One region of the Micromonospora sp. CNZ280 genome, then DNA from elsewhere that is predicted to be linked to it. Evidence: riboswitches for the same ligand, from Rfam matches in the RefSeq annotation. Region 1 holds a riboswitch; each other region holds the start of a gene.

Region 1 (7,740 bases):
ACTGCAACTGCCTGGAGATGGACGTCACGGTCAACTATTACCTGGAGCTGACCGGCCAGGAGACCAAGACGTCCAAGGAGATGACCGCCGCCGACCTGGACAACCCGAAAAACCCGTACAACCGCAAGCTCAAGGGTCTGGTGCCGACGCCGATCAACAACCCGGGCAAGCAGGCCCTGGAGGGTGCGATGGACCCGCCGGCGGGCAAGTGGCTCTTCTTCGTGGCGATCGACGACAAGGGCCACTCCGCCTTCGCCGAGACGTACGCGGAGCACGAGCGCAACATGGCCAAGGCCCGGGAGGCCGGGATCATCTGATGGCGCAGCGACGGGCGGCGGTGCTCGGCAAGCCGATCGCGCACTCGCTCTCCCCGGTGATCCACAACGCCGGCTACGCGGCGGCCGGGCTGACCGGGTGGTCGTACGACCGGATCGAGTGCGCCGCCGCGGAGCTGCCGGACCTGGTCGCCGGCCTGGGCCCGGAGTGGGCCGGGTTGTCGGTGACCATGCCGGGCAAGGAGGCGGCGCTCGCGGTGGCCGTGGCCGCCTCGCCGGTCGCCGCCGCCGTGGGCGCGGCCAACACGCTGGTCCGCCGCCCGGACGGCTCGTGGTACGCGGACAACACCGACGTCGGCGGCATGGTGGAGGTGCTCGCCGGAGCCGGTGTGCGCGCGGGCGCCACGGTGACGGTGCTCGGCGCGGGTGGCACCGCCCGCGCGGCGCTCGCCGCGGCGGCCCGCCTGGCTGCCCGCGAGGTGACCGTGGTGGCCCGCCGGGCGGCGGCGGTCGAGGAGTTGCGCCCGGTGGCCCAGGCGGTGGGCGTCCCGCTGACCGGCGCGGCCTGGGCCGACGCCGCCGACCGCTGCCGCGCCGACGTGGTGGTCTCGACCGTGCCGAAGGGGGCTGCCGACCCGCTCGCCGGCGCGGTGGCCTGGCGGGCCGGCACCGTGCTCTTCGACGCGCTCTACGACCCGTGGCCGACGCCGCTGGCCGCCGCGGCGGGCGCGGCCGGCTGCCGGATCGTCTCCGGGCTCGACCTGCTGCTGGCCCAGGCGATCGGCCAGTTCGAGCAGTTCACCGGCGTCCCGGCGCCCCGCGACGCGATGGCCGCCGCGCTCGCAGCAGCAACATCGGCGGGTGCCGGATAGATGGTCGCCACCGAGGACATCGAAGACGTCCCGGTGGCGATTCCCACCGTGCCGCCGCCCGTCTTGCCCGATCAGTACGCGCAGCTGGGGGAGTTCATGATGCGAATCTTGTCGACCACCTCGCCGCGGATGTGGGCATTCCCGCGATCCGGGGGTAGGCAGTAGGGCGACCCGTTGGTGTAGTGCAGGAGAGCGCCATCGTCGTTCCGGGAGTTCCAGACCGCGTACGAGCCCCGCCCCGTTCGATGATCATAGGCTGGCGCCGATCGACCTAACTGATCCCTCTGTGTTGGGTCAATGACGTTCGGCAACGGACTGAGGGTGCTGTTGCGATATGCGGTCATCCCTTAGCTGTCGGGTAAGTCGCGCTTAGAGTGATGAGCCGCAGGCTGACCGGTGCGGCCACGCCGTCCTGGCGGAACTAGATTCTGTCTCGCGGATCTTGGGTCCCGCTTCGTTGAGCGGGTATGGCTCGCCGAGATCCGAGCGACGCCGAGTTGGCTGTGCCGGAGCTGTTGCTGCCCGGCGCAACCTGCTGGACCGGCGCCTGCGGGTGGTTGCACCGGCTCGGCGAGCCCAGCTGGCCCGCCCATCATGGCTCCTCGCCCACGACGTCCTCGCCCGACACCGGGTCGACGAGATACACCTGCTCCCCGGCCCGCGGGTCGCGGGCGTGCAGCACGTGGAAGAGCGGGGACGTCGGGCCGCCGAAATCCACCACGGTGGCTCCGGCGCCCAGTACCGCGCGCTCCCACCGCGGCGGCGCGGTGAAGTCGATGCGGGTGACCACGCCGGGCGTCACCCACACCGGTATGCCCCGCAGCAGGCCAGACATCTGCAAATGGAAGTGACCGCACAGGATCGCCTGGACGTCGGTGCCCTGTACCGCATCGGCCAGATCATCGGCGTTTCGCAGGCCCACGGTGTCCATGATCGGGGAGGTGGGCACGGCGATCGGCGGGTGGTGCAGCACGAGCACCGTGCCCGCCGCAGCGGGTTCGGCCAGCACGTCACGCAGCCAGGCCAGCTGGGCCGGGTCGACATGCCCGTGCACCTGGCCGGGCACGAGACTGTCCAGTGTGATCACACGCAGCCCAGCAACGCTGCTGAGGGCGGCACGTTCGCCGGACGCGCCCGCCATGGTCGCGCCGACGTCGGTGCCGTCGGCGGCCAGGTGCCCGGAGCCAAGAGTGGCCGCGAACGCCTCACGGGTGTCGTGGTTGCCCGTGCAGTAGACATGCGGGATGCCCCGCTCCGCGCAGAACCGGCCCACCTGCTCGCGCACGCCCGCGCAGCCTTCGGCGGAGCCGTCGTCGGCGATGTCGCCGCTCACGACGACCAGATCCACTTCCGGCACGAAGCGCGCGTCGTACAGGATGCGCGCCAGCGCTGCGGAGGCATCGACGTCAGGGCTGTTCAGGTGGGTGTCGGACAGGTGCAGGATCCGGTGGTGGACGGTCACGGGCGCGTCTCCTCGTCTCATCGACAAGGGCACCCAGGCGGTCGACGCCCCGACCTTCACTCCCCGGTGGTCGCCCACCCGCGCCAGTCGTGTGTGCACAACCTACGCCCGACGATGATCGCGCGACAATCGCATTGCCTGGATCGGCTGCTCCTCCTCGCCTGGGAGTCCCGGATCTTCTCCGCCGGCGCCGTGCTGACCTGGCGGGATGTCTACAGTGGCCGGCACGACGCGACGATCGACGCGATCGCCGGCCGGATCCGGGCCACCGGGGTGCCGGTCTTCCTCGGCTTCGACCACGAGCCGGAGGACGAACCGGCCAAGGGGAGCGACGCGGACTTCGTCCGGGCCTGGCGGCACGTGCACGACCGGTTCGCGGCGGCCGGCGCGGACAACGCGTTCTGGGTGTGGACGATGATGGGCTGGTCCGGCCACCGTCACCGCTACGCCGGCCTCTACCCAGGCGACCGCTACGTCGACTGGGTGGCCTACGACCCGTACAACTTCCACGTCTGCAACGGCAGCACGGTGTGGAAGAGCCCGAGCACCACGGTCGGAAGCTTCTACCGCTGGCTGGACGAGCACGGCATCGGCGCCGGCAAGCCGCGGATGCTCGCCGAGTTCGGCACCAACTTCGACACCGCCGACCCGGCGGCCAAGCGGCGCTGGTTCGAGGAGTTCCCGGCGGCGCTCAAGGCGCACCCGAAGATCAAGGCGGCGGTCTACTTCAACTCGGCGGGGATGACGACCCGGTCGAGCAGTTGTGACATGACGATGAACCACGACGCCGCGGCGCTGGCCGGGTTCGCCCGGGCCGGGCAGGACGCCTACCTGCGGCAGGCGACCGGAGGCGCTCGCTGACCCTGGGTGTCGAGGTGATGACGTAAGGTGGCACTGAGGTTCTCCGCATTCCGGCCGCGCTCGTGCTGCGTCACCTTGGCGACACGATGGCCAACCAATCGGCGGATATCGCCCACTGTGTTCGTGGGGTCACGCTACGTGGGTTGTCATCCACCTTGGAGGCGTCGCGTGCCCACACTCCCGCTCCGCCGGCGTTCCGTCGGTGTCCGCGCCCGGGCCGGGATGGTCGCGCTGGCCGTCGTCGCCGCCGTGCTGGCCGCGCCTGCCGCCGCGTCCGCCACCGTGGTGCCGGCGCCCGCGCCGGCGACCCTGGTCTCGACCAATCCCGCCGACCTCACCCCCCACGCCCGCGACGGCGAGACCCGCGCCTTCGCGCAGGTCGGCTCGATGGTCTACGTCGGCGGCAGCTTCACCCAGATCCGGCGGACCGCCGGCGCGGCGTGGACCACCCAGCGCTACCTCTTCGCGTACGACCGGAGCACCGGGGCGATCTCGACCAGCTTCCTGCCCATGCTCGACGGCGCGGTCAACGCGCTGGTCGCCGGGCCGGGCGGCACGCTGGTCGTCGGCGGCGCCTTCAAGACGGTCAACGGCGTGAGCCGCCGCAACCTGGTGGCGCTCAACCCGAGCACCGGGGCGATCGTGGGCGGCTGGGAGGGGCGCTCCGACGGCGGCACGGTGCGCGACCTCGCGCTGCGCGGCAACTGGCTCTACGTCGCGGGCGCGTTCAACTGGCTCAACGGCACCGCGCACGCCGGGCTCGGCCGGCTCGACGCCACCACCGGCGCGATCGACCCGACCTTCACCGTCGACGCCACCGTCGGCCGGCACGGCACCGCGTCGTACGTGTGGACCATCGACGTCACCCCGGACGGTGGGACCCTCGCCGTCGGCGGCAACTTCACCCTGGTCGACGGCCTGCCCCGCAACCAACTGGCCCTGGTGGGCCTCGCCGGCACCCCGAGCGTGCTGGACTGGAGCACCGACAAGTTCGCACCGCCGTGCGCGGCGCCGGCCACGTTCGTGCACTACGTGCAGGACGTCCGGTTCGGCGCCGACGGCGGCTGGTTCGTGGTCGGCACGAACGGCGGCGCCGGCTGGCCGGCCGCGTACTGTGACGCGCTGGTCCGCTTCGAGACCGCCGCCCGGGGCGGCGGCCAGCTGGCCACCTGGGTCGACTTCACCGGCAACGACACCATCACCTCGGTGGAGGTGGCGGACGGCGTGATCTACCTGGGCGGGCACTTCCGCTGGCTGAACAACCCGAACGCCAGCGACCGGGCCGGCGACGGCGCGATCGACCGGCTGGGCGTCGCCGCGGTCAGCCCGGCCACCGGCCTGCCGCTGAACTGGAACCCGCGGCGCAGCGGCGGCGCGTCGATGCCCCCCGGCACCAGCACCTGGGGCTCGGCGGTCCCGGTGCTCTGGCGGGGCAGCGACGGGCTCTACTTCGGGCAGAACTCGGACGCGATGGGCGAGGAGTACCACGGCCGGCTGGGCATGTTCCCGCTCGCCGGCGGGCGCGCCGTCACGCCGAAGAACCCGCCGACCGCGACCACCGGCAACCTCTACCTCGGCACCGGCGCCGGCGTGCTGGCCCGGGTGCCGTTCGACGGCACCTCGGTCGGCGCCCCGGCCACGGTGCGCCAACCGAACTACACCGCCGCCGGCGCGACCTGGCGGGTGGCCGACCGGATCTACTGGTCGCACGCGGTGGCCGGAACCCCCACCGGCAGCCGCATCGACGTCTCGATGTTCACCGGTGGCGCCATCGGCGTGCCGTGGGAGGCGTCCGGCTACAACGACTGGTTCACCCCGGCGGCGATGACCGGAGCGTTCTTCCTCGACGGCCGGCTCTACTACACCCGGGCCGGCGCCGACGCGCTCTACTACCGGTACTTCGAGATCGACGGCAACTACCTGGGCGCCACCGAGTTCAACCTGCCCACCACCGGGGTGACCTGGTCGGCGGTGCGGGGGATGGCCTGGGTCGGCGGCCGGATCGTCTACGGCGCCACCGACGGGACGCTGCGCGGCGTCCCGTTCGACCCGGCGGCCGCGCCGGTGGTCGACGGTACGGCGGCGACCGTGATCGCCACGCCGTCGCCGGGGCCGACCTGGTCGACCCCGTCGATGTTCTTCTCCGTGCAGTAGTGGCTACGGTTCGTGACGGAAAATCGGTAGATTGTGCGCGTCGGGCCGGTGGATCCACTGTGACCGGTCCCGGCGAGGGGAGGAGGGCCGGTGGTCGGCGCGAGCGGCATCCGCCGGGGGCTCCTGGTGCGGACGGTCTTCGGGGTCAAGCGCGGCTGGTACCGGCTGCGCTATCCGGGGCTGACCCTCGGGCGGGGCGTGGAGATCCGCGGCCGGATCCGGCTGCGCCGGGGGGTGCGGGTCAGCATCGGCGACCGCACCCGGCTGAACAAACTGGTCCGGTTCGCCGGCCCCGGCGAGGTCCGGGTCGGCGTCGACTGCCTGCTCAACGCGACCTGGATCGGCGCCTGGAGTTCGGTCACCATCGGCGACCGGTGCCTGCTGTCGAACTGCGAACTGCTGGACAGCGACTTCCACAACCTGTCCCCGGAGCTGCGGCACGACCCGCCGACCCCGGCCACCCGCGCCCCGATCGTGGTCGAGGAGAACGTCTGGATCGGCTCGCGCGCGCTGGTGCTCAAGGGCGTACGGATCGGCCGGGACAGCGTGGTGGGCGCGGCGACGGTGGTCCGTGCGGACGTGCCGCCGCGGATGGTGGTGGTCGGCAACCCCCAACAGATGGTGAAGAAGTTCGATGGCTGACGCTTCCGGCGGTCCCTGGTCCGGCGACGCCGCGGGCGGCCCGCCGCCCGCCCGCGCGGTCACCCTGACCGACCTGCTCCGCGTGCCGCTGCACCGGTTCCGGCTGGTGGCCGTGGTGGCCGCGGTCGGCCTGCTGGCCACCGCGGGGTACCTGCTCCTGGTCCCGGCCGCGGTGACCGCCAACGCGGTGGTGGCGGTCCGGCCGGTTGTCACCGACGCCTTCACCCCCAGCGGTGCCGCCGCCGACCGGGCGGTCAACATGAACGTGGAGAGCGGCATCGCCACCGGCACCGAGGTGGTTCAGCGGCTGGCCGACGCCGGCGGCCGGGACCCGCGCGAGGTGCGCGACGCGCTGGAGGTGGAGGTGCCCACCGGCGGGCAGATCCTGCGCTTCGGCTACCGCGCGTCCGATCCCCGGCAGGCGGTGGAGAGCGCCAACCTCGCCGCCCGGACCTACCTCGACGTGCGTCGCGCCATGTACGAGAAGCAGCGCGCGGAGATGCTGCGCTCGTACGACGACAGCATCGCCCGGGTCGCCGCCCAGCAGAGCGCCCTGCAGAAGCGGATCGGCGGCGCCCGGGACGGCGCGGTCGACGCCGCGGTGGCCGAACTGGCCGGGATCAACAACCAGCTCACCCAGCTCAACTCGGCGCGTACCGAGATCGCGGCGGTGGACGTCAACCCCGGCTGGGTCACCCGGACCGCCGACCGGACGCTGGTCTCGGCGACCGGGCACGGGCCCCTCCACCTGCTCGCCGGGCTGCTCGGCGGCCTGCTCGCCGGGGTGGTGCTGACGTACGTCCGGGAGTCGGCGGACCGCCGGGTCCGGTCGGTGGCCGAGGTGCGGGACGCCACCGGACTGCCGCTGCTCGGCACCGTCCGGCGCCGCCACCCGCGCGCCGGGCGGGCGGTCGACGCTGACGTGCGGTACGTGGCGATGGCCGTCGCCGAGCGGGTGCGCCAGCCCGCCCGGGTCGCGCTGCTGACACCCCGGGAGGACGCCACTGCGCTCACCGCCGGCCTGGCGGTGGCACTGGCCGCCGGGGGGCGGGAGGTCTTCGTGGCGGACGATCACGGCCGCGCCGAGCGGTTGCGCGGCGCCGTGCTGGCCGACCGGGGACGGCTGCCGGTCGGCGTCGACCCGACCCGCCCGGTGGTACCCCGGCCCCGCCCCGGCGGCTCGGCGAGCGGCGGAGACAACCCGCCGGCCCCGGCGCGGCGGCCGTCGCCACACCCGGCCGGCGCGCGCCCGTCCACCGAGACCGACGCCACGCTGACCCTGCCCCGGTTGGCGGCCAGCACCGGCAACGGCCGGGCCCCGGACGCCGACGCGGTGCCGGTGGGCGCCGGCAGCGTGCGGTTCGGCACCTGGCGGCAGTGCGCCGGCCACGGGCTGGTGCTGTACAACGCGCCACCCGCCGAGTCCGACGAGCGGGGGGTCGCGGTGGCCCGGCAGGGCACCGCCGTGGTGGTG
Region 2 (7,740 bases), on a different contig from region 1:
GTCCAGCAGGGCGCGCCGCTCGGGCTCCGCCCGGCACATCGCGGCGGCCCGCCGGAACAGCGCCGCCGCCCGCTCGCGGTCCCCCCGGCGGGCGGTCAGCTCGGCCTCGGCCGCCACGGCCGGCGGATAGCCGTCCAGCGCCCCGCCGGCGCGCGCCTCGGCCAGCAGCGTCAACCCGGCCGTCGGCCCGTGCGTGAAACCGTGCGCCACCGCCCGGTTCAGCCCGATCACCGGTGACGGCTGGATCCGGGCGAGTTCGTCGTACGCCCGGGCGATGGCCGGCCAGTCGGTGGCCGCGGCGGAGGCGGCGGTGGCGTGGCACGCGGCGATCCGGGCCTGGAGGGCGTACGGGCCGGCCGGGCGCACCCGGGCCAGGATGTCGACGGCCTCGGCGATCGCCGCGTGGTCCCAGCGGGCCCGGTCCTGCCGGTCGAGGGTGAGCAGGTTGCCGTCGGCGTCGCGCCGGGCGTCCCGGCGGGAATGCTGCAACAGGAAGAGCGCGAGCAGCGCGGCGACCTCGGGCTGGTCCGGCATGAGCCGGACGAGCAGGCGGGCCAGCCGGATCGCCTCGTCGGCGAACGCGGGCTCACCGTCGGCGTCGTAGCCCCGGGTGAAGAGCAGGTAGAGCACCGCGAGGACGCCGGGCAGCCGCTCGGCGAGCATCAGGCCGGTCGGCACCCGGTAGGGGATGCCGGCGGTGGCGATCCGGGTCTTCGCCCGGGTCAGCCGCCGGGTCATCGTCGACTCGCTGACCAGCAGGGCGCGCGCGATGTCGGCGGTCGGTACGCCGCAGACCACGCGCAGCGTCAGCGCCACCCGGGCGTCCAGCGACAGCGCCGGATGGCAGCAGGTGAAGACGAGCCGCAGCCGGTCGTCCACGATCTCGTCCCCGGTCGCGGGCTCCGGGCCGACCGCCCTGGATTCCGGGCCGGCCAGCGTGAGCAGCGCCAACTCGTGCAGCTTGCGGCGTTCGACGGAGGCCCGGCGCAGCACGTCCAGCGCGCGGTTGCGGGCCACCGTCATCAGCCAGCCGCCCGGGTTGGCCGGCACGCCGTCGCCGGGCCAGCGTTCGAGGGCGAGCGCCAGCGCCTCTTGGGCGCAGTCCTCGGCCAGCGTCCAGTCCCCGGTCACCCGGATCAGCGCGGCGACGATCCGGGCGTACGAATCGGCGCAGGCGGCCGCGACGGCCTCCGCCGTCGCGGCCGCCGGTGTGTCAGTCACCCGGCTGGTCGGCCAGGTCGGCGAAGGGTCGCAACTCGATCCGACCCGCCCGGGCCATCGGGTGGCTACGGGCCACCTCGATCGCCTCGTCCAGGTCGGCGCACTCCAGCAGGTCGAAGCCCACGATGACCTCCTTGGTCTCGGCGAACGGACCGTCGGACACCAGCAGTTCGCCGTTACGCACCCGGACGGTGGTGGCCGCCGACGTCTCGGCCAGCACGTCGCCGGTCAGCCGGCGGCCACGGGCGTCGTTCTCGGCCACCCACGCCTCTATGTCGGGCCAGTTCTCCTGGTCGGTGTCCGGCTCGGTGTCGCTGCAGACGAACATCATGTACTTCATCTCGCACTCCCTGGTCAGCGGTCTCAACCAGGGTGACGAACGAGTGGACCGGTTCCGGACCACCCGGGCCAAGAATTTTCCGCCGACGGCGCCCGGGGGTCGCCTGGCGCCGCCGTTGCCGGATGGGGCAAGCTGGGTGGGAACGCGACTGGCGGCACGGGGATGGCACCAACCATCGGGGAGCTCGCCGTGGGAGTCGACCGCCTGGGCACCCACGTTGGGGGAGCCATGCCCATCGCCGACGATACCGTCGTGACCCCGCACACCGCCCGGCTGCTGTCCGGCAAGCCGCTCGCCGACAAGGTCTTCGCCGAGGTGGCCGACCGGGTGTCCCGGCTGCGCCGGGCGGGCGTCGTGCCCGCGCTCGCCACCGTGCTGGCCGGTGACGACGACGCCAGCGCCGGCTACATCCGGATCAAGCAGCGCCAGGCGGCGGAGCTGGACTTCGAGTCGCCGCACACGCACCTGCCGGCGGACGCCACGCAGGAGGACCTGCACCGGGTGATCGCCGGCTACAACGCCGACCCGGGGGTGCACGGGCTGCTCGTGCAGTATCCGGTCCCGGCCCACCTCGACTACGACCGGGCGTTGCAGAGCGTCGACCCGGACAAGGACGTCGACGGGATGCACCCGCTCAACATCGGGCGGCTGGCGCTCGGGCTGCCCGGGCCGCTGCCCTGCACGCCGGCCGGCATCGAGGCGCTGCTGGCCCACTACGAGATCCCGGTCGCCGGGCGCGAGGTGGTCATCCTCGGCCGGGGCGCGACGCTGGGCCGGCCACTGTCGATCATGCTGGCGCAGAAGCGGCCCACCGCCAACGCGGCGGTCACCGTCGTGCACACGGGCGTGCCGGACTGGGACCGCTACACCCGGCGCGCCGACATCCTGGTCGCCGCCGCCGGCGTACCCGGGATCATTCAGCCGGAGCACGTCAAGCCGGGCGCGGTGGTGATCGGGGCCGGCGTCCGCTACGAGGGCCGCCGGCTGCTGCCGGACGTCGACGAGTCGTGCGCCGAGGTGGCCAGCGCGATCACGCCCCGGGTCGGCGGGGTCGGCCCGACCACGGTGGCGATGCTCTTCCGCAACGCCGTCGACGCCGCCGAGCGGCTGAGCGGACGCGCCTGAGCCGCGGAGTCCCCGGCCGGCCGGGCGGACCGCCGGCCGGGGCTCTCGTGCTTGACGCACGCCGATACCTGGGTGTGGACAGTCGTACGGGAGATCGGCCTCGACTGACGCTGACCGCCACCGTGCTGGATTCGCCCGACGCCCGGGAACCGGCCGGCGGGAATCAGTGCCAGTCGCTGATCCGGACGTCGTCCGGCGCCGGCCGGCCGCGCCCGGTCTCCACGAGTTCCTTGAGACTGAGCAGGAACGTCGCCCATTTGGTGCTGCAGTGGTGCATGAATTCGACCGGCTCGCGCCAGCCCTCGTGTCTGAACTGGACGATGGTGTACTCGCCGCGCCGGTCGAGCCGCCAGTCGATCTCGGTGTCGACCCATTCCGCGGGGCCGTCGGTGACCCGCCACCGTACGTGGCCGGCGGGATCGAGCTCCAGTACCTCCATGTCGAAGCCGCCGAGGTCGCCGAACCGGAACGCCAGCTGCCCGCCGACCTCGCTCTTGCCCGTGGTGTCCGTCGTCCACCAACCGGCGATGCCCTCCGGAGTTGCCACCGCCCGGTAGACGTCGTCGAGCGGTGCGACGACGCCGACCCGGTGCAGGATGTCGATCATTTCAGTCTCCTTGGTTGTTGTCGCGACTGCGTTCGACCGCCTCGGCGATCCGCTTGATCCGGCGGAGTCGGGCGTCCCAGGTGGCGCCGACCGCCGACAACTGGGCGACAGCTCGGGCGAGCTGCGCCTCGTCGACCTGGTATCGACGCTCCCGACCGGCCGGCGTGCCGTGCACCAGGCCGACCCGGTCCAGGACGGCCAGGTGCTTCGAGACGGCCTGGCGGGTGACGGGCAGTCGCTCGCTCAGTGACGTGGCCGTGCCCGGCCCTCCGGCGAGCAGAAGGTCGATCATCGTACGTCGGATGGGATCGCCGACCGCCGACCACAGGTCGTCGTCGATCGCCGTGCTCATGCGGTGGCGACCAGCCGCGACACGTACGCGCCGAGCGCCGGGACGTAGTGGTCCCAACCGCTCTCGTGGTCGCGGTACTGCTCCTCGAGGCGGGCGATCTCCCAGCCCATCTCGCGGAACCCGGTCTCCGTCATCCGAACCCGGGTGCCGCTGCCGGTGGGGACCAGGTCGAAGGTGACGAACAGCGAGTTCCCGGCCCGGTCCGGCTCTGAGTAGCACCACCGGAAGGAGAATCGCTTCGGCGGGTCAACCTCGACGACGGCGAGGGCGACGGTCGTCGTCTCGCCGCTGTCCGCGTTGCGCCACACCAGCTCGCCGGGCGCGCCCGCCACCGGCTCGAACCGCGCGTCGTCGGGCCACCACTCCCGCATGTGCTCGGGCCGACTGATCACCTCGAAGACCACTTCGGGTGACGCGTCGACCTGGATGTCGCGCTCGATGGATCCGTACTCCATGTCCGCCAACCTTTCGCAACCTTTGGTTGCGTCAAACCTACACAGCCCACCTCGCGATGCGCAACCTTCGGTTGCATATGCCGTGTCGGGAGTCCGGCAGCCGGCGCCAGGGCGACACCCGGCGCAGCACGCCCGCCGAGCCGAGGGCTGTCGTCGTTTCTGGATCAACCCCGTCCGGGCTGGACCGCGGCCGGAACCACCGGCGGGTTGAGGAGGGCGAACCCCTCCTGTCGGTGGTAGGGGAAGGACGGGTAGGGCGGCGTCGTCGCGCTCGCCGCGTCGAGCCGTGCCACCTGCTCGTCGCTGAGCGACCAACCAATGGCGCCGAGATTCTGGCGAAGCTGGGCCTCGTTCCGGGCGCCGACGACGACGGACGACACGGTCGGGCGTCGCAGCAACCAGTTGAGGGCGATCTGCGGGATGGCCCTGCCGGTCTCCGCCGCGATCTCGTCGAGGACATCGACCACCCGGTAGAGCAGCTCGTCGGGGACCGGCGGGCCGTAGTCGGCGGTCTGGTGCAGGCGACTCTGCGCCGGCAGCGGCGCGCCCCGGCGTACCTTGCCGGTGAGCCGGCCCCAGCCGAGCGGGCTCCAGACCACGGCGCCAACCCCCTGGTCGAGCCCGAGGGGTAGCAGTTCCCATTCGTAGTCGCGCCCGACGAGGGAGTAGTAGACCTGGTGGGCGACGTGGCGGGGGTAGCCGTAGCGTTCGGCGACGGCGAGGGACTTCATCAACTGCCAGCCGGCGAAATTGGAGACGCCGACATACCGGATCTTCCCGGCCCGCACGAGGTCGTCGAGCGTCGAGAGCACCTCCTCGATCGGGTGCCGGCGTCGAAGGCGTGCAGCTGAAAGAGATCGATGTAGTCGGTGCCGAGGCGACGCAGTGCGTCCTCACACGCTCTGATCAGCCGCAGCCGCGAGGAACCGGTGTCGTTGGGTCCGTCGCCCATCGGGAGGCCGCTCTTCGTCGAGAGGATGAGGCCGTCCCGGCGCCCCTTGATCGCCGCGCCCAGCACCTCCTCGGAGGCTCCGTCGGAGTAGACGTCGGCGGTGTCGAACATCGTGACGCCGGCATCCAGGCAGATGTCCACGAGCCGCCGGGCCTCCGGCACGTCCGTGGTGCCCCAGGCTCCGAACAACGGCCCCCGACCGCCGAAGGTGCCGGCGCCGAAGCTCAACACGGGCACCTTGAGGCCGGACGCTCCCAAGCGTCGAAATTCCATGACCGGTCCTTCCCAGGATTCGCAGCAGCAGCGTCTAACGAAACTATGGTTCCGTTAGATGCTTGGCTACGATAGCAGCGACCCACCCTTAACGAAACTGGAGGCCCGTTATGGGTGCTGACGAGGCGCCGGCCGGGACACTGCGGCCCGGCGGACGGACCGCGCGGGTACGGCAAGCGGTGCTACGGGCCACCGGAGACGTACTCGCGGAGAAGGGCTTCAGTCACCTCGACCTGGCCGAGGTCGCCGAACGTGCCGGCGTCGGCAAGACGACCGTCTACCGCCGCTGGGGCTCGGCCGCCGGACTGGTGGCCGAGCTGCTGGTGGAGATGGCCGAGGAATCACTGCCCCGAACCGACACCGGGTCGCTCGTCGGCGACCTGCGGGCGAACGCCCGACTCGTGCAACGCACCCTGACCGACCCACGTCAGGGACCGCTCTTCAAGGCGGTGATCGCGGCCGCCGGCTGCGACGAGCGGACCGCGGAGGCCCTCCGCCGGTTCTATGACACGCGCCTACGGGAGTGGACGCCCTGCGTGCAGCGGGCCCTCGATCGCGGCGAGGTGCCCGCTGGCACCGACGCCCGCGAGGTGATCCGCGCCGTGTCCGCTCCGCTCTACCATCGCCTGCTGCTCAGCGGCGACCCACTCGACGAGACCGCCGCGGACCGCGCCGCCGAGGCCGCCGCAACCGCCGCGCGGGCCGGTGCGTACGTCATGCCAGCGGAGAGGCCCGCCAGTTCGGCAACGGACCACCTGCCCTGACCGGAGGTCGAGGGCTCTCCATCCGCTACGAGGCATCGTCAGCGACGCCAGAACTGGCGTGGTGCGAACCCCTCCCGTCGCAGCCAGTGCTCGGTGTAGACGATCCGCTCCGCTTCGATGACCACGAGTGTGTCCTCGGGCGGCTCGGACAGTGGTCGCCCGCGCTCCGCGTGCTCGTTCTCCCAGCGGAACGCCGTCCAGTAGTGCGCGCGGTCCGGATGCCGCGGTTCCAACACCCTGGCGGTCCCGAACAGTTGGGCGCCGCGGCTGCTGGCCAGCCCGACCAGCGGCGCGAAGATGCCGACCGAGACGCGCGGGTCGGCGGCGATGTTGCGCATCTTCGGCGAACGCGGCGCCGCGGTGAAGAGCACCGCGAAGCCGAGCGGGTAGTAGCGCACCGGGGTGGCCAGGGGGCCGTCCGGGCCCGTGGTCGCGAGCACACACATGTTCTGCGACGACAGCAGGTTGAGAATGCGTTCTTCCAGCCGCTCGCGGTCGAGCCGCTTGGTCGGCACCGGCCCGGACAGCCACGGATTCGTCAATGGCATGCGGCGTCCTCGACCATGGCGAGCACCCTACCCACAGCACCCCATCTGCCCGGCAGGCTGGTCACGTCCCGCATCGGCTCGGGTCATCGGTGGGTTGTGCCAGACGTGCGCCCGGGACGACCTCTTGAGGCGCCGGGCGGCTGCTGCAGCAGGGTGGGCAGGTCACGAAGAGTGGCGAACGCCGGCCCTACCCAGCTCGGGTCGGTGTCGTTGTGCTCCGTGGTCCGGAGCACGGTCATACCGACCGCTGCCGCACCGGCCAGTTCACCGTCCGCGCCGTCGCCGACGAAGACGCACGCTGCCGGCGCGACCCCCAGCAACTCGGCGGCCGTCCGGTAGATCGCCGGGTCCGGTTTGGCCAGCCCGACCTCGCAGGAGAAGACCGCGACGTCGAAGCGGCGGGCGAGTGGGCTCTGCGGCCACGCCTCGGCGGTCTCCGAGGTCGCGTTGCTGACGAGTGCCAGCGGGTGACCGTCGTCGCGCAGCGCGTCGAGCACGTCCAGGGTGGCGGTCGAGACCGAACCCAGCACCCGGCGCGCGAGGGATCGTCGATGGGCGGCGGCGCGCGTCACCTGCTCGTCGGTCGGGGTGCCGCCGAGCCGTCCGGCGAGGATGCGTACGGTCTCCGCCACGTCCCACCGGACGAGCCGGTCACGCCAGGTGGCGTGGTACGCGGCGACCAGCGCGGCCGGATCCACCCCGACCATGAGCGCCATCTCACCGACCACCCGGTCGCGCTCGTCGTCGGCACCGTGAACCAGGGTGTGGAAGAGGTCGAAGATCACGGGCCGGGACATGGGGAAAATCCTACTGAGATCATCGCCGGCAGTTCCGAGCCTGCGGGTCGCGGACGGCCACTGTCAGCTTGGGGATCAGACAAGATCGGCTGGCCTGCCGGGTCCGCTGAGCCGGGTGGTCGACGGGTGCCGTCGTGGTCATGATCGGGCGATGGAACCACTCACGTGCCACGGCTTGATCGCTCCCATGGCCGAGAGGACAGGCAGCGCTTCCCGGCACCGTTGTCCTGCGAGCCCCAGTTCGGAAAGCTTGCTCAAGGGGTCGTGATGCCCGAAGGTGGTGGGAGATCACCAACCGCCCGTTCG
Region 3 (7,740 bases), on a different contig from region 1:
TGGTCGCCCGCCTTGCGGTTGTTCTCCTGGATCTTGCGGAACCAGGTGGCGAGTTCCGTGTCGCCCCGGGCATCCGCGTCCGCGATGTACGTCTCCATCCGGTACACGTGCTCGAGCGACATCTGCAAGGCGTGGATGAGGTCGTAGTTCTTGTCCCTCACCGGGCTCATCTGTTCCTTGGTCATGGTCGCCACGGCGCAACCTCCCCTGTCGGTCATCGTGGAGCCAGCGTTTACCCGGCCGTGCCGGGTTCACGCCCGCCGCCGGCCGACGATGAGCAGTCCCGGAGATCGCACCGAACGGGGCGACCACGCCCCGGCCGCCACGCCGACCGGCGGCCAGCCGACCACCGGCCGGGCCGCCGGCACCGGCGATTAGCCGCCAGCACGCCCGGGTACGGGTGGCCCCATGGACCTGGCAGCGCTCTGGATCGTCCGGCACGGCGAGAGCACGGCGAACGTGGCGGCGGGCGCGGCCGAGCGGTCCGGCGCCGAGCTGATCGACCGGACCCACCGGGACGCCGACGTGCCGCTCTCGGCCACCGGCGAGGAGCAGGCCCGGGCCACCGGCCGCTGGCTGGCCGGGCTCCCCGCGTCGCGCCGGCCCGACCTGGCGGTGGTGTCGCCGTACCTGCGCGCGGTACGCACCGCCGAACTGGCGCTGGCCGGCACCGACATCCCGGTCAGCCAGGACGAGCGGCTGCGCGACCGGGAGCTGGGCATCCTCGACGGGCTCACCGGCCACGGGGTGCGCCAACGGCTGCCGGAGGAGGCGGCCCGCCGGGCGCGGCTCGGCAAGTTCTACTACCGGCCGCCGGGCGGCGAGTCCTGGACGGACGTGGCGCTGCGGCTGCGTACCCTCCTCGGCGACCTGCGCCGCGACCACCCGGGCCGGCGGGTGCTGCTCTTCGGCCACGACGCGCTGGTCTTCCTCACCCGCTACCTGGTCGAGCAGCTCACCGAGGCGGAGCTGATGGGGCTGACCCAGGGGCAGGTCATCGCCAACTGCTCGATCACCGGCTGGTCCGCCGACGAGCACGGCCGGCTGACCCTCGACGTGTTCAACGACGTCGCCCACCTGCGCCAGCAGGGCGCGCCGCCGACCCGGGAGAACGAGGTCCATGCCGAACCGGTCTGACGCCGCGGTGATCACCCCACGGCTGCTGCGGGACTGGGCGCTGCCGTACCGACCGGCGGCAAGCAGGCCCGGGGCACGGTGCTGGTGGTGGGCGGCTCGCGGGTCACCCCGGAGCGGCTGGTCCCCCGGTTCGGCCGGATCGGGTTCCTCGCCCGCGAGCTGCTCGACGAGATCCCGCACACCCTCGCCACCGTCTGACACCTTTTGTCCGCCTGAGCGGGTGTGTGTAACGCCACAACGGCTTCCGGCGCTGGTTGCACAGAGGCAAGCATCCTGCCTGCCTCTCGCCGGTCCGCGCTCCACCCGGGGCGCGTCAACCGGCGGGTAACGGCCCCTGGGAGTCTGTGTGAAGAACCTCCGTCGCAAGACACTGGCCGCCGCGTCCGCCCTGACGCTCGGCGTCGGTCTGGCCGTCACCGGCGGGCTCGCGCCCGCCGCGGCGGCCGCCGGCCCGGACACCACGTTCCTGGTGCTCGCGCCGCAGGGCGCGAAGACCGACAAGGCGGCGGCCCGGGTGGCTGCCGCCAAGGGCACCGTGGTGGCCAGCTACGACCAGATCGGCGTGCTCGTCGTCCGCTCGACCAACCCCGACTTCGCCACCGACGTGGCGGGCGCGGGCGTCGAGTCGGTGGCGTCCACCGCCGGCCTGGGCACCGCCCTCGACGAGGGCGAGACCGTCGAGGTGGCCGCGGCCGACGCCGTGACCGCCGCCGCGGATCCGACCACGGAGCCGCTCTTCGGTCAGCAGTGGGACATGCCGATGATCGGCGTCCCGCAGGCCCACGCGATCAACGCCGGCAGCGCCGACGTGGTGGTGGGCGTGCTGGACAGCGGCATCTCCAGCAGTCACCCGGACCTGGCCAGCCAGATCGCCAAGGACAAGAGCGCGTCCTGCCTCGGCGGTGTCGTCGACACCACCGAGTCGGCCTGGAACCCGACCACCTCCGACCACGGCACCCACGTGGCCGGCACCATCGCCGCCGCGGTCAACGGCGTCGGGGTGACCGGGGTCGCTCCGGGGGTGAAGGTGGCCGCCGTCAAGGTCGTCAACAACGACGGCTACATCTTCCCGGAGGCCGCGGTCTGCGGGTTCCTCTGGGCGGCCGAGCACGGCATGCGGGTCACGAACAACAGCTACTACATCGACCCGTGGGAGCTGAACTGCCGCAACGACGCCCGGCAGCGTCCGGTGTGGCAGGCCGTGCAGCGGGCCATCCGTTACTCGCAGAGCAAGGGCGTGCTGCACGTGGCGTCCGCGGGTAACTCCAACTACGACCTCGCGCACAAGATCACCGACACCGGCAGCCCGAACAACGGGACGCCGGAGGTCCGCGAGGACCTCACCAGCGCCTGCCTCGTCCTGCCGGGCGAGGCGCCGGGCGTGGTGACCGTGTCGGCGGTCGGCCCGACCGGGGAGAAGAGCTACTACTCCTCGTACGGCCAGGGCGTGGTCGAGGTGACGGCGCCGGGCGGCGACACCCGGTTCCGCACCGAAGGTGCCCGGTCGACGATCACCGACGCCATCCTGTCGACCACCTTCAACACCGCCACCCGCACCAACGGGTGGGGGTACAAGCAGGGCACCTCGATGTCCGGCCCGCACGCCGCCGGCGTGGCCGCGCTGGCCCTGTCCGCCCACCCGGGCATGACGGCGGGCCAGCTCAGCTCGTTCCTGCAGGGGACGGCCGAGGCGAAGTCCTGCCCGCAGGGGGTCTACAACCCGGTGCCGCTCTTCCCGACCGGTCCGAACGTGTACGACGCCACCTGCTCCGGCGGGGAACGCAACTCGTTCTACGGCGCCGGCATGGTCAGCGCCTACAACGTGGTGCGCTGAGGCGACAGCACGACCAGTGGTGGGGCCCGGCGGTGATCCGCCGGGCCCCACCCGCTCTGGGGGGACACCAGTTTCCGCAGCTCACCCCCGGGGTACCGGACGATCATCCGGCGAACCTAGGAGGTCACCCGGCGTCCACCGATGCCATCGTCCTGCTCAAGGAGGACCACAAGGAGATGCGCCGCCTGGTCAAGGCCTTCCAGGAGAACGTGCTGCACCACGTCGAGGAGGAGGAGCAGGAGTGGTTCCCGAAGGTGCGCGAGGCGCTCGGCCGTAAGCAGCGGCAGGAGATCGGCGAGCGGATGATCGAGCTGCGTGGCGGGCCCCGGCGGGTCGGGGCCCGTCGTCATGCCGGGGGCGCCGGCAGGATCCGCCGCGGCCGCCCCGGCGGTACGGTGCGCTGCCGCCACTCCCTTGGATAGCCCAGCGAGACCTCCTCGAACCGGACACCGTCGTGCCAGGTGGTCCGGGGGATGTGCAGGTGCCCGTAGACCACCGCGGCGGCGTCGAAGCGCAGGTGCCAGTCGGCGGTGGCCTCGGTGCCACACCACTGGGCGAAGATCGGGTAGCGCAGGATCCGGGTCGGCTCGCGGACCAGCGGGTAGTGGTTGACCAGCACGGTGGGCAGCGCCGGCTGCCGCTCGGCCAGCCGCTGCCGGGTCTGCTCGACCCGGGCCGCGCACCAGTGCGCCCGGCTCGGGTACGGGTCGGGGTGCAGCAGGAACTCGTCGGTGCAGACCACCCCGGTCCGGTACGCCTCGGCCAGCGCCGCCTCGCGGGTGTCGAACCCGTCCGGCAGCCAACTGTGGTCGTAGAGCAGGAACAGCGGCGCCACCAGCACCGGCCCGCCCTCGCCGCGCCACACCGGGTACGGGTCCTCCGGGGTGAGCACGCCCAGCCGCCGGCAGATCGCCACCAGGTGCTGGTAGCGCTCCAGCCCGCGCAGCGTCACCGGGTCGTTCGGCGGGGACCACAGCTCGTGGTTGCCGGGCGCCCAGACCACCCGCGCGAAGCGGCGCGCCAGCAGCCCGAGCGCCCACTCGACGTCGGCCACGGTGTCGGCCACGTCCCCGGCGACGAGCAGCCAGTCGTGCGGCGAGTCGGCGTGCAGGCCTTCGACGATCGCCCGGTTCTCCCGGTGGCCGACGTGCAGGTCGCTGATGGCGAGCAGGCTGCCGCCCGTGCTCCCGTCGGCCACCATGCGTCGATCCTATTGATCGCCAACCCCCACCGCGAGCCCGCGCCCGCCGGCACCCGGCTTGACGGAGGTGGACCGGGGTGGCGGGTCGCCGACCCGGTAGGATCAGCCCGGGCCGTGACTGGCGCGTGGGGATGGAGCACCATCGGGAAGCGGTCCCGTCATGAGGACGCATGCCGAGCGCCTGGGCCTTCCGCACGTCACCTGGAGGTCGCATGTCGTCGCTGAACGCCGAATCCACCGCTTTCCGCAGCGCCCTCGAGGTGATCCGCGCGGTCGAACCGCGGGTCGCCGACGCCATCGGGGCGGAACTGGTCGACCAGCGCGAGTCGCTGAAGCTGATCGCGAGCGAGAACTACGCCTCCCCGGCCACGCTGCTGGCGATGGGGAACTGGTTCAGCGACAAGTACGCCGAGGGCACCGTCGGCCGCCGGTTCTACGCCGGCTGCCAGAACGTCGACACCGTGGAGGCGCTCGCCGCCGAGCACGCCCGGGAGCTGTTCGGCGCCGCGCACGCGTACGTGCAGCCGCACTCCGGCATCGACGCCAACCTGGTCGCGTTCTGGGCCATCCTGGCCGACCGGATCGAGTCCCCGGCCTTGCAGAGGGCGCAGGTCCGGCAGGTCAACGAGCTCACCGAGACGGACTGGTTCGCGCTCCGCCGCGAGCTGGGCAACCAGCGGATGCTGGGCATGTCGCTGGACGCCGGTGGGCACCTCACCCACGGCTTCCGGCCGAACATCTCCGGCAAGATGTTCGACCAGCGTAGCTACGGCACCGACCCGGCCACCGGTTTGATCGACTACGACCGGGTCGCCGAGGCGGCCCGTGAGTTCAAGCCGCTGATCCTGGTCGCCGGCTACTCGGCGTACCCGCGGAAGGTCAACTTCCGGATCATGCGGGAGATCGCCGACTCGGTCGGCGCCACCTTCATGGTCGACATGGCCCACTTCGCCGGCCTGGTCGCCGGCAAGGTGTTCACCGGCGACTTCGACCCGGTGCCGCACGCCCACATCGTCACCACCACCACGCACAAGTCGCTGCGCGGCCCGCGCGGCGGCCTGGTGCTCTGCCAGCCGGAGCTGGCCGACCAGGTGGACCGGGGCTGCCCGATGGTGCTCGGCGGCCCGCTGCCGCACGTGATGGCCGCCAAGGCGGTCGCCCTGGCCGAGGCACGCCGTCCCGACTTCGCCGACTACGCCCAGCGCATCGTGGCCAACGCGCAGGCCCTCGCCGAGGGGCTGCTGCGCCGCGGCGGCAAGCTGGTCACCGGCGGCACCGACAACCACCTGGTGCTGATCGACGTCTCCGGCTACGGCCTGACCGGCCGGCAGGCCGAGCAGGCGCTGCTCGACTCGGGCATCGTCACCAACCGCAACTCGGTGCCGCAGGACCCGAACGGCGCCTGGTACACCTCCGGCATCCGGATCGGCACCCCGGCGCTCACCACCCGGGGGCTGGGCATCGCCGAGATGGACCAGACCGCCGAGCTGATCCACACCGTGCTGAGCCAGACCACGCCGGGCAGCAACGCCGACGGCACCCCGTCGAAGGCCAAGTACCTGCTCGACCCGGCCGTCGCCGACAAGGTCAGCCGGCAGGCCACCGAACTGCTCACCGGCTTCCCCCTCTACCCCACCGTCGACCTGACCTGACCCGCACCGTCCCCGACGACCCGCCCGGCCCCGCCGCGCGGGGCGTCGCCGGCGGGGTGGGGTCAGCGGGGGCGGTTGCGGAGGGCGCGGAGGCGGTGGAGGGTGTCGGTGCCGCCGCGGCCGAAGTGGTCGTGCAGGGCGCGGTACTCGGCGTACAGCTCGTCGTAGACCGCCGCACGGGCCGGATCCGGGTGCCAGGTCTCCCGGTGGGGGGCGCCCATCGCCGCCGAGGCGGCCGGCACGTCGGGGTACGCCCCGGCGGCCACCGCCGCGTGGATCGCCGCGCCCAGCGCCGCCGGGTGCGCCGAGTCGACCACGTGCAGCGGCCGGCGCAGCACGTCGGCGTAGATCCGCAGCAGCAGCCGGTTGCCGGTCAGCCCGCCGGCCACGGTCAGCTCGTCGACCCGCACCCCGGCGTCCTCGAACGCGGCGACCACGGTCCGCGCCCCGAACGCGGTCGACTCCAGCAACGCCCGCCAGATCTCCTCCGGCCGGGTGGCCAGGGTCAGCCCGACCAGCACCCCGCTCAGCTCGTGGTCCATCAGCACCGAACGGTTGCCGCTGTGCCAGTCCAGCGCGAGCAGGCCGTGCCCGCCGACCGGCTGTTCGGCGGCGAGTGAGTCGAGCAGCTGGTACGGGGTCATCCCCAGGTCGCGGGCCCGCTCGGCGTACGACGCGGGCAGCGCGGTGGCGGCGTACCAGGCGAAGATGTCGCCGACCCCGCTCTGCCCGGCCTCGTAGCCCCACGCGCCGGTGGTGACACCGCCGTCGACCACGCCGCACACCCCGGGCACCTCGTGGCAGGCGTCCGCGTTCATGATCAGGCAGGTGGAGGTGCCGAGCACCGCGAGCATCCGGCCCGGCTCGACCGAGCGGGCCGCCGCGGCGGTGACGTGCGCGTCGATGGCGCCGACGGCCACCGCGACGCCCACCGGCAGGCCGGTCCAGCCGGCCGCCTCCGGGGTGAGCCCGCCGGCCCGGGCGCCCAGCGGCGCGAGCGGACCGTCGACGCGGGGCAGCAGCCCGTCCAGCCGCGGGTGCACGGCGCGGAGGAACTCCGCCGACGGGTACCGGCCGTCCTGGCGCAGCCCCTTGTAGCCGGCGGCCGAGACGTTGCGGGTCTCCCGGCCGCAGAGCTGCCAGACGATCCAGTCGGCCGCCTCGACCCAGCGCTCCGCCAGGTCGAAGACCTCCGGGTCCTCCTCCAGCAGCTCCAGCGCCTTGGCCAACTGCCACTCCGCCGAGACCCGGCCGCCGTAGCGGGCCAGCCAGCGCTCGCCCCGCGCGGCTGCCAGGGCGTTGATCCGGTCGGCCTGTCGCTGGGCCGCGTGGTGCTTCCACAGCTTCGGGTACGCGTGCGGCCGGTCGGTCAGCCCCGGCAGCTCGCAGAGCGGGGTGCTGTCGGCGCGGGCGGGCAGCACGGTGCTGGCGGTCGCGTCGACGCCGATGCCGATCACGTCCTCGGGGCGTACGCCGGCGGCGCGCAGCGCGGCGGGCACCGCTACGCGCAGCACCTCGCGGTAGTCGTCGGGGTGCTGCAACGCCCAGTCCGGCGGCAGCGGCGCGCCGCCGGGGAGGCGTTCGGTGATCACCCCGTGCCGGTACGGGTGCACGGCCTCGCCGAGTGCGGCGCCGTCGGCGATGTCCACCACCAGGGCCCGGCCGGACAGGGTGCCGAAGTCGACCCCGACCACGCACCGGGGCCGCCCGGGTTGCGCCACTGCTCCTCCTCCCCGCCGCGACCGGGCGGCGCGGGAGCGGCCGGGCGTCGGCGGGAGGCAACGGTAACAACAACGCCGGGTGAACGGCACGCCGCCGGCGCGCGGCGCGGACCGGGGCCGACCGCCCCGGACGGGGGCCGGGCGGTCGGCCGGTGACGGGCCGGCGGCGACGGGATCGGGGGCGGACGCCGGGCG

What was found. A riboswitch is a leader RNA that binds a small molecule or an ion and turns the genes downstream of it on or off. The one in region 1 is predicted to bind ZMP and ZTP.
Region 2: another riboswitch for ZMP and ZTP. It lies ahead of FHX32_RS09995 (bifunctional 5,10-methylenetetrahydrofolate dehydrogenase/5,10-methenyltetrahydrofolate cyclohydrolase); the one in region 1 lies ahead of FHX32_RS31875 (metallophosphoesterase).
Region 3: another riboswitch for ZMP and ZTP. It lies ahead of FHX32_RS28075 (glycine hydroxymethyltransferase); the one in region 1 lies ahead of FHX32_RS31875 (metallophosphoesterase).

Annotation. Positions count from the first base shown of each region.
Region 1 is NZ_JAAOYP010000005.1:259,063-266,802, forward strand. It holds gene mltG (endolytic transglycosylase MltG) at 1-317, shown strand, start outside; gene FHX32_RS31870 (shikimate dehydrogenase) at 317-1,147, shown strand; gene FHX32_RS31875 (metallophosphoesterase) at 1,740-2,609, opposite strand; ZMP/ZTP riboswitch at 2,634-2,710, opposite strand; gene FHX32_RS31880 (glycoside hydrolase family 26 protein) at 2,724-3,470, shown strand; gene FHX32_RS31885 (hypothetical protein) at 3,693-5,624, shown strand; gene FHX32_RS31890 (acyltransferase) at 5,715-6,266, shown strand; gene FHX32_RS31895 (CpsD/CapB family tyrosine-protein kinase) at 6,259-7,740, shown strand, end outside.
Region 2 is NZ_JAAOYP010000001.1:2,096,786-2,104,525, reverse strand. It holds gene FHX32_RS10005 (sigma-70 family RNA polymerase sigma factor) at 1-1,221, opposite strand, end outside; gene FHX32_RS10000 (YciI family protein) at 1,214-1,561, opposite strand; ZMP/ZTP riboswitch at 1,696-1,778, shown strand; gene FHX32_RS09995 (bifunctional 5,10-methylenetetrahydrofolate dehydrogenase/5,10-methenyltetrahydrofolate cyclohydrolase) at 1,814-2,686, shown strand; gene FHX32_RS09990 (SRPBCC family protein) at 2,850-3,293, opposite strand; gene FHX32_RS09985 (metalloregulator ArsR/SmtB family transcription factor) at 3,295-3,645, opposite strand; gene FHX32_RS09980 (SRPBCC family protein) at 3,642-4,100, opposite strand; partial or broken gene FHX32_RS09975 (aldo/keto reductase) at 4,265-5,325, opposite strand; gene FHX32_RS09970 (TetR/AcrR family transcriptional regulator) at 5,436-6,089, shown strand; gene FHX32_RS09965 (pyridoxamine 5'-phosphate oxidase family protein) at 6,128-6,637, opposite strand; gene FHX32_RS09960 (HAD family hydrolase) at 6,721-7,434, opposite strand.
Region 3 is NZ_JAAOYP010000004.1:193,616-201,355, forward strand. It holds gene FHX32_RS28045 (hypothetical protein) at 1-185, opposite strand, end outside; gene FHX32_RS28050 (histidine phosphatase family protein) at 409-1,137, shown strand; gene FHX32_RS28060 (S8 family serine peptidase) at 1,484-2,971, shown strand; gene FHX32_RS35465 (hypothetical protein) at 3,148-3,393, shown strand; gene FHX32_RS28070 (metallophosphoesterase family protein) at 3,318-4,172, opposite strand; ZMP/ZTP riboswitch at 4,277-4,366, shown strand; gene FHX32_RS28075 (glycine hydroxymethyltransferase) at 4,385-5,824, shown strand; gene FHX32_RS28080 (ribulokinase) at 5,887-7,545, opposite strand.